DNA from 2 places in the Brucella sp. TWI432 genome. Region 2 is predicted to be linked to the other one. Evidence: riboswitches for the same ligand, from Rfam matches in the RefSeq annotation. Region 2 holds a riboswitch; the other holds the start of a gene.

Region 1 (5,884 bases), on a different contig from region 2:
AGACCCTGATCGACATGCTGCGTTGCCGCCGCATAGGTGTCGATGATCTTTTCCGGGCCAATCTCGTAAGCATCCTGATAATATTCAAGATTATCATTCGTCATGAAGGCAGCCGGGTAATAAACACGGCCAATCTTGCCCTCTTTACGGATTTCGATCTTGGAAACAATCGGATGGATCGAAGAGGTCGAATGGTTGATATAGGAGATCGAACCAGTCGGCGGCACGGCCTGCAGGTTCTGATTATAAAGCCCGCCTTCCATGACGGATTTTTTCAGTTCCTGCCAGTCTTCCTGTGTCGGGATCGCAATACCGGCATTCTCGAAAATCTCGCGGACCTTATCCGTCGCAGGCTCCCAGACCTGATCGGTATATTTGTCGAAATATTCGCCCGTCGCATATTTCGACTTTTCAAAGCCCTTGAACGAGCTTTTCTGTTCAATGGCGATCAGATTGGACGCGCGAACAGCGTGATAGGCCACCGTGTAGAAATAGATATTGGTGAAATCGACGCCTTCTTCCGATCCATAGAAAATGCGCTCGCGGGCGAGATAGCCGTGTAGGTTCATCTGGCCAAGGCCGATGGCGTGACTCTCATCATTGCCGCGTGCAACGGATGGCACCGAGCCAATATGGCTCATGTCTGAAACAGCCGTCAGAGCACGGATTGAGGTTTCGATGGTCTTGCCAAAATCCGGGCTGTCCATGGCTGCTGCAATATTGAGCGAGCCGAGGTTGCAGGAAATATCCTTGCCCAAATGCTCATAAGACAAATCTTCATTGAAGATGCTGGCTTCACTCACCTGAAGAATTTCCGAGCAGAGATTGCTCATGGTGATGCGGCCATCGATTGGATTGGCGCGGTTCACCGTGTCTTCAAACATGATGTATGGATAGCCGGACTCAAACTGGATTTCCGCCAGAACCTGAAAGAAATCACGCGCATTGATCTTCTTCTTGCGGATACGGCCGTCATCAACCATTTCCCGATATTTTTCGGTGATCGAAATCTCGGTCATCGGCACGCCATAGACGCGTTCAACGTCATAAGGCGAGAAGAGATACATATCTTCGTCGTTTTTAGCGAGTTCGAACGTGATGTCGGGAATCACAACACCAAGCGACAATGTCTTGATGCGGATTTTTTCGTCCGCATTTTCACGCTTGGTATCGAGGAAGCGCATAATATCAGGGTGATGAGCGTGCAGATAAACCGCACCCGCACCTTGACGCGCACCAAGCTGGTTAGCGTAGGAGAATGAATCCTCCAAAAGCTTCATCACCGGAATAATGCCGGAAGACTGGTTCTGAATCTGTTTGATCGGTGCGCCGGATTCACGAATATTGGTCAGGCTCAGAGCCACACCGCCGCCACGCTTTGAAAGCTGAAGCGCCGAATTGATGGAGCGACCAATCGATTCCATGTTGTCTTCAACGCGTAGCAAGAAGCACGAGACCAGCTCGCCGCGCTGCTTTTTGCCTGCATTGAGGAAGGTCGGCGTTGCTGGCTGATAACGGCCCGCAATAATTTCATCGACCATTTCGCGTGCGTGCTGTTCGTTGCCACGTGCAAGCGTCAGCGCCACCATGCAGACACGATCTTCGTAGCGCTCGAGATAGCGCTTACCGTCGAAGGTCTTCAACGTATAGCTGGTGTAATATTTGAATGCGCCAAGGAAGGTCGGGAAGCGGAACTTCTTGTCATAGGCATGATCGAAAAGATCGCGCACGAAATTAAAGGAATACTGGTCCAGCACTTCCCGCTCATAATAGCCTTCAGCGACCAGATAATCGAGCTTTTCACGCAGATTATGGAAGAACACCGTGTTCTGGTTGACGTGCTGCAGGAAATATTGCTGTGCCGCCTGGCGGTCGCGATGCAGCTGAATCTTCCCCTCATCATCATAGAGGTTCAGCATTGCATTGAGCGCGTGATAATCGAGCGAGGTCTCAGCAGGTTTCTGCGGCTTGCTGCCTGATGCAGCAACCGTCGCCGCAGATGACTCCTGCTTTTGCGAAGCAGCGACTGTCTCGTGCTCACGGGTCAGGGTTGTGTCTGCCGTGTCCAAAATCGTTCCATCCCGTCTTTAACATTGCCAATGTCTTCGTCGGTTCCCAGAAGCTCAAAACGATAGAGGTAGGGAACCTGACATTTGGCAGAAATGATGTTGCCTGCGAGGCCAAAGGCCTCCCCGAAATTGCTGTTTCCAGCGGCAATGACGCCGCGAATGAAGGATCGGTTATCCGCATCATTAAGAAAGCGGATGACCGGCTTGGGAACAGCACCTTTCGCGCCTCCGCCGCCATAGGTTGGTGTTACGAGCACAAAAGGCTCGTTGACCCGCAACAGGCCCACATTGTCTTCATAGCTTTCCAGCGGAATGCGCTTTGAGCGCATCCCCAGACGCATCACAAAGCGATGCGTGTTTTCCGAACGGCTGGAAAAATAGACGATCTGGCCCATAACAAACCCCGGCAGCGGAAGGGATTATGCCAGCGCGCTGATCATATCCGGACGAAAACCAGCCCAATGGGATTCACCGGCAACAACAACCGGCACCTGACGGTAGCCCAGTCCCTGAACGAGATCATACGCATCGCTATCCGCGGAAATGTCGATAACATCATATTCAATGCCCTGACGATCGAGCGCGCGGGTGGTTGCTGTGCACTGGACGCAGGCGGGCTTGCTATAGACGGTGACGTTCATTTTTTCCTCACTGGGGATAGATTGGTATGGGTTGCGGCTACTGGAGTAACGACGCACAAAGACGCTCGCACATGGTAAAATGCGCGCGGAAAAACTCGGAAACTGAAGAAATGCGGCTCACCCCACTGGCAAGCCATGCACACTAGCCCGTAAAGGGCGGACCGGAACTATTCTGTTTCAAATCACTCGACATGCTTTTCACCCCGAAGCTATTGAGAGGGATATACGGGGCACCAAAAAACATGGCAGCACAGTGCCACACTTTATCGCGCGCCAACCGGACACCCCGCCCGTGGACGTTACGTTCAAGGCAGGTCTCCTGGCTCACGGCTCACCGCCCTCATCCGTCTTCCCGGCCTGTGCCAGTGACATCTGGATTTGAGCTTGCCGCTTACAGTTGCGGGGGCAGCTACGGCTTAACAACATCCACGATGAATGCAGCGCACCGTATTCCCATCTTCGCTTTCAATTCTCACGAATCGTAAGAACCTTGAACACAATATGTAGTACCTGAAGTTAAAACTTCGTCAATGGATAGATGCTTCAAAAAAAATTAAATCTAATTTTGTTGCGCTGCGGCTGTGAATAACAGGGATATTTTATGGTGCCCGACCACAGACGGGCCAAACCAGTGAACAGGTAATCCGATAGATAGATTCGCGGCATTCGACAATCTGACAGAGACGCTCACACACAATATATAGCGAAGCCGTCCAGCACCCGGCACATAATCCGAGCCCAGCCACAGCAGCTCTCAGAAATTATGTTTCGCCTTACAAATCATGCAAAAAATCTCAACACGGGATCAATGGTTTGCGCGACTGCTCAATAGAGCGCGCCATTGAATGGCTTATGATCCTCGCTCTTCCTCGAAGGGATAATTTGACAGCCGGGCTTCATATCCTGTATCGATCCATCAAATTCTGAACATTGTTCAGCATGCTGAACAATTAAGAAGGGATCCTCCCAAGCATCTCTTCAGACGACCGATGCACCGGCGGCATCGGGAAACTGCTGGTCTGGCTTTGCTATATGTGAAAGCCAGACCATTTAAAACCCAGAGTCTCGGCACCGGCGAGGAATGAGAGACCTCGGCACTGGGGAAATTTGGATAAGGGTGGAAAGTATGACTGTAGGGATCAAGCCATTTTCGTTCGATACCGTTGGCTCAATGCTCGTTGAGTGGAGTGCCGCGAAGCGTCTTGGCGAAATTCTGGGCGAACGGTTTTCCGAACGCAAAATCCTCATCGTAACCGACAAGGGTCTGCACAAGGCTGGCGTACTCAACGAAGCACTGGCTTCACTTGAAAAGGCGGGCTTCGTCACCAGTATTTTCGATGCTGTTGTTGCTGATCCGCCGGAATCGGTTTTGTTTGAATGTGTCAATCAGGCCAAGTCGGCAGGCTGCGATATCGTATTGGGGCTGGGCGGCGGCTCTTCAATGGATATTGCCAAGCTTGCTGCCGTGCTTATCGTTTCTGAGCAGGAACTGTCTGAACTTTATGGCATTGGCAAAGTGCAGGGCACGCGTCTGCCGCTGATCCAGATTCCGACCACCGCTGGCACCGGATCGGAAGTGACAAACATCACGATTCTGACCACCGGCGAAACCACCAAGATGGGTGTCGTTTCCCGCCAGCTTTACGCGGATTTCGTCATTCTGGATGCAGAGCTGACCTGCGGTCTGCCAGCGCTTCACACAGCAGCCACCGGCATCGACGCCATGGTTCACGCAATCGAAGCCTATACCAGCCGCATCAAGAAAAATCCTCTTTCCGATGCTTTTGCGCGCGAAGCGTTGAAACTTTTGTCGGCCAATCTTGTTGCAGCCTGTGAAAACGGCAAAGATCGTCACGCCCGTGAAGCCATGCTGCTTGGTGCAAATTTCGCAGGGCAAGCTTTCTCGAACTCCCCGGTAGGCGCCGTTCATGCACTGGCTTATCCACTTGGCGGTCATTATCATGTACCGCATGGCCTCTCCAATGCCCTGATGCTGGGGCCAGTGCTGCGCTTTAACATGGCGGGTGCTGCCGAGCTTTATGCAGAACTCGCTGACCTTCTGATTGGCAAATCAGAGGGTACAACCGAAGAACGTTCAGCAGCTTTCGTTGCATATATGGAAGACCTGATGAACCGTTCCGGTGCTCCACGTCGCCTGCGCGATGTCGGCGTCACAGAAGAAAGCCTCGAAATGCTTGCAGGCGATGCAATGCTTCAGACGCGTCTTCTGGGTAACAACGCTGTTGACGTGACGGAAGCTGACGCGCTTGCGCTTTATCGCGAAGCCTTCTGAGTTAGCAAATATCATTTAAATCCAGACGCGGAAGAGTGCTCCCAATAAGCGCTCTTCTACGGCCTGCTTCATCCTTTCGGAGTTAAAACCTTGAGCACTGAACGCATCGACGGTCAGGAGCAGCCATATTGGCCTGCCGGACCGTTTAAAATCCGCTTGCCCTTCGTTCATTATAAATTCGAATGGCCTGACTATTTCCAAGGTCTATTGATGTGCGCGGTGGATCTTTCAGCAATTCCATTGATGACAGAACTTCTTGGCATGCCCTTTGAAGTGGCGCTCGCCGTCGTCATCCTGAACGGTCTTTTCTATCTCGCGCACCATCTGCTAGGCGATCCGGTTGTGCCAGGCTGGATCACCCCCGCTATTCCCCTTCTCATGGCTTATTGCGCCACTTTCCCAGAAGGACCGGAACGCGTGCATGCCCTTGTCGCGTTCCAGATGATGCTCGGGTTGTTTTCGATCTTCATCGGGGCGACAGGGTTGGCGCATCGTGTCGTTCAGCTGATACCATCTGCCATCAAAGCAGGTGTCATCGTGGGAGCTGGTTTTGCTGCAGTTATTACTGTTTTCAAAGTCGGCGGTCGCTTTGATACATTCCCGTTTACGATCAGCATCGCTGTTGGCATGGGTTTCTATGTGATTTTTTCGCGCCAATTTGCGCGTATCAAAAACAGCAATCCTCTTTTGGCAACCATCGGCAAGCTCGGTATCTTTCCGATCATTTTGCTTGCAGTCATCATCGCGCCGCTTTTTGGCGAAGCACCATGGCCAACAATCGAATGGTCCTTCACAAGCCCGGATTTTGGCACTCTCTGGCGAGAATATACAATATTTGGCCTTGGCATGCCTCCGCTGTCCATGTTCCTCACCGCTGTTCC
Region 2 (5,884 bases):
TTGTTGCCGGTCTTTGCCGTCTGGCACGCAATCGGGGGCTGAAAGTCTGGCCCTTCAAGCCGCAAAATATGTCAAACAATGCAGCCGTCAGCGAGGATGGCGGTGAGATTGGTCGCGCGCAATGGCTTCAGGCTCTGGCGTGCGGTGTGCCGTCATCGGTGCATATGAACCCGGTTCTGCTAAAACCACAGACCGATATGGGCAGTCAGGTCGTTGTGCAGGGAAAAGTGCGTGGCGAGGCGCGCGGGCGTTATTATCAACTATTGAAGCCGCAGCTGATGGCCGCGGTGATGGAATCCTTTGATCTTATCAGTGAAGGTGCTGATCTGGTGTTGATTGAAGGGGCGGGGTCGCCTGCCGAAATTAATCTGCGCGCCGGTGATATTGCCAATATGGGCTTTGCCACACGTGCAAATGTGCCGGTGGTGCTGGTGGGAGATATTGATCGGGGCGGAGTGATTGCATCACTGGTCGGAACGCATGCAATTCTGGCCGAAGAAGACCGTGCCATGGTGCGTGGCTTTCTGATCAACAAGTTTCGTGGCGATGTTTCGCTGTTTGATGATGGTCTTGAGGCAATTACCCGTTTTACGGGCTGGCGATCGTTTGGTGTCGTGCCGTGGCTTAAAGCCGTGTCGCGTTTGCCTGCGGAGGATTCGGTGGTGCTGGAACGCGCAACGCGGGGTGATGCCAAGGCGTTGAAAGTGGCAGTTCCCATGTTGCCGCGCATTGCGAATTTCGATGATCTTGATCCGCTGAAAGCGGAGTGTGAGGTTGAAGTTGTGATGGTTCCGCCCGGCCAACCACTGCCGCATGATGCAGGGCTTGTGGTTTTGCCGGGGACGAAATCGACGATTGCCGATCTGATTGCCTTTCGTGAAAACGGCTGGGAGCGCGATTTGCAGCTTCACGTGCGGCGCGGCGGGCATGTGCTTGGCATTTGCGGCGGGTTTCAGATGCTCGGCAAACGGATCAGCGACCCGGACGGTATCGAGGGACAGGTGCGCGACATCGACGGGTTGGGACTGCTGGACGTCGAAACCATGATGGAGCCGGAGAAAGTCGTGCGCAATGTTGTGGCGCACTCACAGCTTTATGATGCTAAGCTTGATGGCTATGAGATTCATATCGGGCGTACCACTGGCCCTGATGTGATCCGGCCATTTTCGCGGATCGGTGATCATGATGATGGTGCCGTTTCTGCGAGCGGACGTATCATGGGGACTTATCTGCATGGTGCTTTCAGTGCAGATGCGTTCCGGCATAGATTTCTGGCGGGGCTCGGTGTGTGCGGTTCAGGTGGGAACTATCGCGAAAGCATTGAAACCGCGCTTGATGAACTGGCTGATGGCCTTGAGTCCTGCCTTGATATTGACGGGTTGTTTGCACTCGATTGACGCCGCAACAGTGAACGCCTAATGTCACTTTATGCAATAGGTCTTTGCCGGAACGAATCCCGGCGATACCAAAAAGGGAATGCGACGGACGGACCCAATCCGGGCGTCTTTATCGCAGCCGACCCCGCGACTGTAGAGCGGAGAGGGATGAGGCAAGCCGGGCAACTGGCAACCACTGGAAACATCAGCGTTTCTGGGAAGGTGCATCACTCCCCACGACCCGTGAGCCAGGAGACCTGCCTGTTGCGTGAAGGACATTATGTCCGCACCCCCTGGGAGGTTTTCCCTGCTGCCTGCACGGAGGTTGTCATGGCTGCGCGTAACGAAAATACACTTTCCAATACACTCCCTCTCTCCCTTGCTGCTCGTCTTGGAACGGCAGTGGTGTCGCTCATGCTCGGCGCATTTCTGATTTACGGCGTTGGGATAGCCCATTCTGATATGCTGCATGATTCGGCGCATGACACGCGTCATTCATACGGTTTTCCCTGCCACTAAGCCTTTAGCTTTTAAAACAGGAAATAAGCAGCGCTCGATGGGGGACAATCATCGAAGCGGGATTGCTGTTGAGGGAATGAAATGTTGATCCGTTATCTTCTGGCCACGCTTGCTGCTGGCCTTCTGGCAGGGCTTCTCGTGACGCCTGCCATGTATTTGAAAACCGTTCCGTTGATCATTCAGGCGGAAACTTATGAAGACGCCGGTGGCGGTCATAGCCATGGTGACGCCGAAGCGGCTGCGCCACACGACCATGCTGCGGTGGCTGCCAGTGATGGCGAAGAAGAAGAGGGCGCTGAACTGCCGTTCGGTCGTCTTGGCAACACATTGCTTGCCAATCTCGTGGCCGGTGCAGGTTTTGCCCTGCTTCTGGGTGGGGTTGCGCTTCTTCTCGGTCGCCGTATTACACCGCAGAATGGTATCCTCTGGGGGATAGCCGGCTTTTTTGCGGTCGCTTTCCTGCCAGCTTTAGGGCTTTCGCCGGAATTGCCTGCGATGCCTGCCGCCGATCTGGCGCAGCGTCAGCTCTGGTGGATCTTGACCGTGGTGTTGAGTGGTGTCGGCATCTATCTGCTGGTTTTGCGTGCTGAGATTGTTTCTAAAATCCTTGGACTGGTGCTGATTATCTCCCCACATCTTTATGGTGCACCGCATCCGCACGATATTGCATCACCAATTCCAGCGCTGCTTGCTTCGCAATATGCCGTCGCATCGCTTGCAACAAACCTGTTCATGTGGGCAGTGATTGGTCTTGCGCTGGGCTGGTTTATTCAGGCCTATGCAAAGTCGGATATTGAAGGCTGATAGGCATGGCTCTGCCACGAAATGAAAATGCAAAAATCACGTTCGTTCTTGGCGGAGCCCGATCCGGTAAGTCGTCTTATGCGGAGAAACTGGTTGAAGGCTCAGGTCTTCAACCCGTCTATCTTGCGACAGGGCGCGCATTCGACAAAGAAATGGAAAGCCGCATCTCCATTCACCGCGATCGTCGCGGGCGTGAATGGCAGACGGTGGAGGAGCCACTCGACCTTGTGGGCGCGCTTGAAAAATGCGTGCGGCATGACCGCTTTGTGCTGGTCGATTGCTTGACGCTCTGGGTCACCAATCTGATGATGGCAGAGCAGAATATCGCTGCTGAAACTGAGACGCTGATAGCGGCATTGCCTGAGCTTTCAGGTCCGGTTGTTTTCGTTTCCAACGAAGTTGGTTTAGGCATTGTGCCGGAAAATCGGATGGCGCGCGCGTTTCGCGATTCAGCCGGGTTTTTGCATCAGGCTGTGGCATCAGTGGCAGATGAAGTTTATTTCATGGCGGCAGGTCTGTCGCTCAAAATGAAGGGTTAATTTGATGCAGGGACAGAAAATTCCAGCAACGGTGATCACCGGATTCTTAGGTTCCGGCAAGACGACACTGATCCGTAATCTGCTGGAAAATGCCAATGGCAAGCGTATTGCGCTTATCATCAATGAGTTTGGCGATCTGGGCGTCGATGGTGGAATTCTCAAAGGCTGCGGCATTGAAAGCTGCCGTGAGGAAGACGTGATCGAACTCAACAATGGCTGCATCTGCTGCACCGTTGCTGATGATTTCATTCCGACCATGACCAAGCTTTTGGACCGTGCGGACCGCCCCGATCATATTGTGATTGAGACATCCGGTTTGGCACTGCCGCAGCCGCTGGTCGCAGCTTTCAACTGGCCTGAAATCAAGACGCAGGTAACAGTCGATGGCGTGGTGACGGTTATCGATGCCGCTGCCGTTGCCGAAGGTCGTTTTGCGGATGACCACGATAAGGTGGATGCACAGCGCGCAGCGGACGAATCTCTTGATCATGAAAGCCCTTTAGAGGAACTTTTTGAGGATCAGATTCATGCAGCTGACCTGATTGTTCTCAATAAGGCCGATCTCGTTGATCCGTCGAAACTCGATAGCGTGAAGGCCGATGTGGCTGAACGCTCAACGCGTCGCGTCAACATGGTGCCAGCAAGCTTTGGCAAGCTTGGTGCAGACGTATTGCTCGGCCTTGGAGTGGGGACGGAAGACGATATTGCCAACCGCAAGTCGCATCATGAAATCCACCATGCTGATGGCCATGAGCATGATCATGATGAGTTTGAAAGCTTTGTCGTTGAAGCGGGCTCGGTTGCTGATCCGAAGGCATTTACCGAGAAGCTAAAGGCTGTGATTGCGGAACATGATGTTCTGCGTCTCAAAGGCTTTGTCGATGTGCCGGGGAAGCCGATGCGTCTGGTTGTGCAGGCCGTTGGTCCGCGTATTGAGCATTATTTCGACCGCCCATGGGGTAAGGATGAAGTGCGCAATACGCGTCTTGTCGTCATTGGTCTGCATGAGATTGATGAACAGGCGATCATCAAAGCCGTGAAAGATGCGACCTCGTAATGCATCTCTTACTTGCCCAGAAGGGAACGATCAGCGACGGCAATGAGGCCGTCGACCTCGGTCAGACGCCGGGCGATATCTTGTTCCTTTCCGCCGCCGATACGGAATTGGCCAGTCTTTCTCACGCCTACAAGCTTGTGAAAGAAGGGCCAAGTCTCCGGCTCGCCAATTTCCTGAGCCTGACACATCCCATGTCGGTCGATGCTTATATTGAGCGCACGGCACAACATGCGAAGCTTATTGTTGTGCGGATTATTGGTGGCGAGACCTATTGGCCTTATGGGCTTGAGGCGCTTCATGCCTGTGCTGTTTCGCTCGGCATTAAAATTGCGGTGTTGCCAGGTGATGATAAGCCTGATTATGGGCTTGAACGGTTCTCCACCATTTCCGCACCGGAGCGCGATGCGCTCTGGCAATATTTAATTGAGGGCGGGGCTGCCAATACGTCCCGCTTTCTCAATTATTGCACAGCATTGATTGATGAGAGCGAGAAACCGGAAGAGGCGGCACCGCTTCTCAAAGCCGGGCTGTGGTGGCCAAATATGGCAACGCCATCGCTTGATCTCATCCGTAAGCAATGGCAGGACGCTGATGCACCTGCTGCGGCGATCATTTTTTATCGGGCGCTTGTGCAAAGCGGACAGACGCAGCCGGTTGAAGCACTGATCAGTGCATTGCAGGCTAAGGGACTGAATCCGGTTCCGATCTTTGTTTCCAGCCTCAAGGACAGGCTTTCAGCAGCAGTGGTTGATGGCCTGTTTGACGATTGCCGGCCGGATATTGTGCTCAATGCAACCGGCTTTGCGATTTCGTCACCGGGTGCGGAGCGTAAACCGACCGTGCTGGATAAGCGCGGCAATATGGTTTTGCAGGTGATTTTTTCCGGTACGCCAAAAGCCACATGGGAAGCATCGCAGCAGGGTTTGCTGGCGCGCGATCTTGCGATGAATGTCGCACTGCCCGAAATTGATGGCCGCGTGCTGTCGCGTGCAGTGTCTTTCAAATCGGCAAAGCAATTCGATAGCACTGTTGAAGCCAATATCGTCACCCACGAGCCGGATTTGGGTCGCGTGGCTTTTGTCGCCGAATTGGCGGCAAACTGGGTGCGCCTTAAGCGTAAAAAGCCAGAAGAGCGCCGTGTGGCGCTGATCCTTGCCAATTATCCGAACCGTGATGGCAGGCTGGGCAATGGCGTCGGGCTTGATACGCCTGCCGGAACAGTGGAAGTGCTGCGCGCCATGGCGGGCGAGGGGTATCCGGTTGGTGACGTTCCTGCCGATGGCGATGCTTTCATTCGGCTTTTGATGGCTGGCCCAACCAATGCGGCGCGTGATGGGCGTGTCATCCGTGAAGTCATTTCTTTGAATCAATACAAGGCTTTCTTTGCAAAGCTTCCGAATATGATTCAGGAGGAAATTGAAACCCGTTGGGGTGGGCCGGAAAATGATCCGTTCTTTGATAAGAGGCTTGAAGGTTTTGCGCTGCCGCTGATGCGCTTTGGCGAAACAATAGCCGGTATTCAGCCTGCACGTGGTTATAATATCGATCCGAAAGAGACCTATCACTCGCCTGATTTGGTGCCGCCGCAT

What was found. Region 2 has a riboswitch for cobalamin ahead of ABE527_RS06095 (CbtB domain-containing protein). Riboswitches for the same ligand answer to the same signal wherever they lie in the genome.
Region 1: linked by a shared signal. The riboswitch ahead of nrdH (glutaredoxin-like protein NrdH) and the one ahead of ABE527_RS06095 (CbtB domain-containing protein) in region 2 are both predicted to bind cobalamin.

Annotation. Positions count from the first base shown of each region.
Region 1 covers NZ_JBDJNL010000007.1:108,555-114,438, reverse strand. The annotation lists gene nrdE (class 1b ribonucleoside-diphosphate reductase subunit alpha) at 1-2,069, opposite strand, end outside; gene nrdI (class Ib ribonucleoside-diphosphate reductase assembly flavoprotein NrdI) at 2,045-2,464, opposite strand; gene nrdH (glutaredoxin-like protein NrdH) at 2,489-2,710, opposite strand; cobalamin riboswitch at 3,003-3,218, opposite strand; gene ABE527_RS12115 (iron-containing alcohol dehydrogenase) at 3,837-5,003, shown strand; gene ABE527_RS12110 (hypothetical protein) at 5,094-5,884, shown strand, end outside.
Region 2 covers NZ_JBDJNL010000002.1:215,930-221,813, forward strand. The annotation lists gene ABE527_RS06090 (cobyric acid synthase) at 1-1,397, shown strand, start outside; cobalamin riboswitch at 1,419-1,655, shown strand; gene ABE527_RS06095 (CbtB domain-containing protein) at 1,707-1,895, shown strand; gene ABE527_RS06100 (CbtA family protein) at 1,977-2,699, shown strand; gene cobU (bifunctional adenosylcobinamide kinase/adenosylcobinamide-phosphate guanylyltransferase) at 2,705-3,238, shown strand; gene cobW (cobalamin biosynthesis protein CobW) at 3,243-4,295, shown strand; gene cobN (cobaltochelatase subunit CobN) at 4,295-5,884, shown strand, end outside.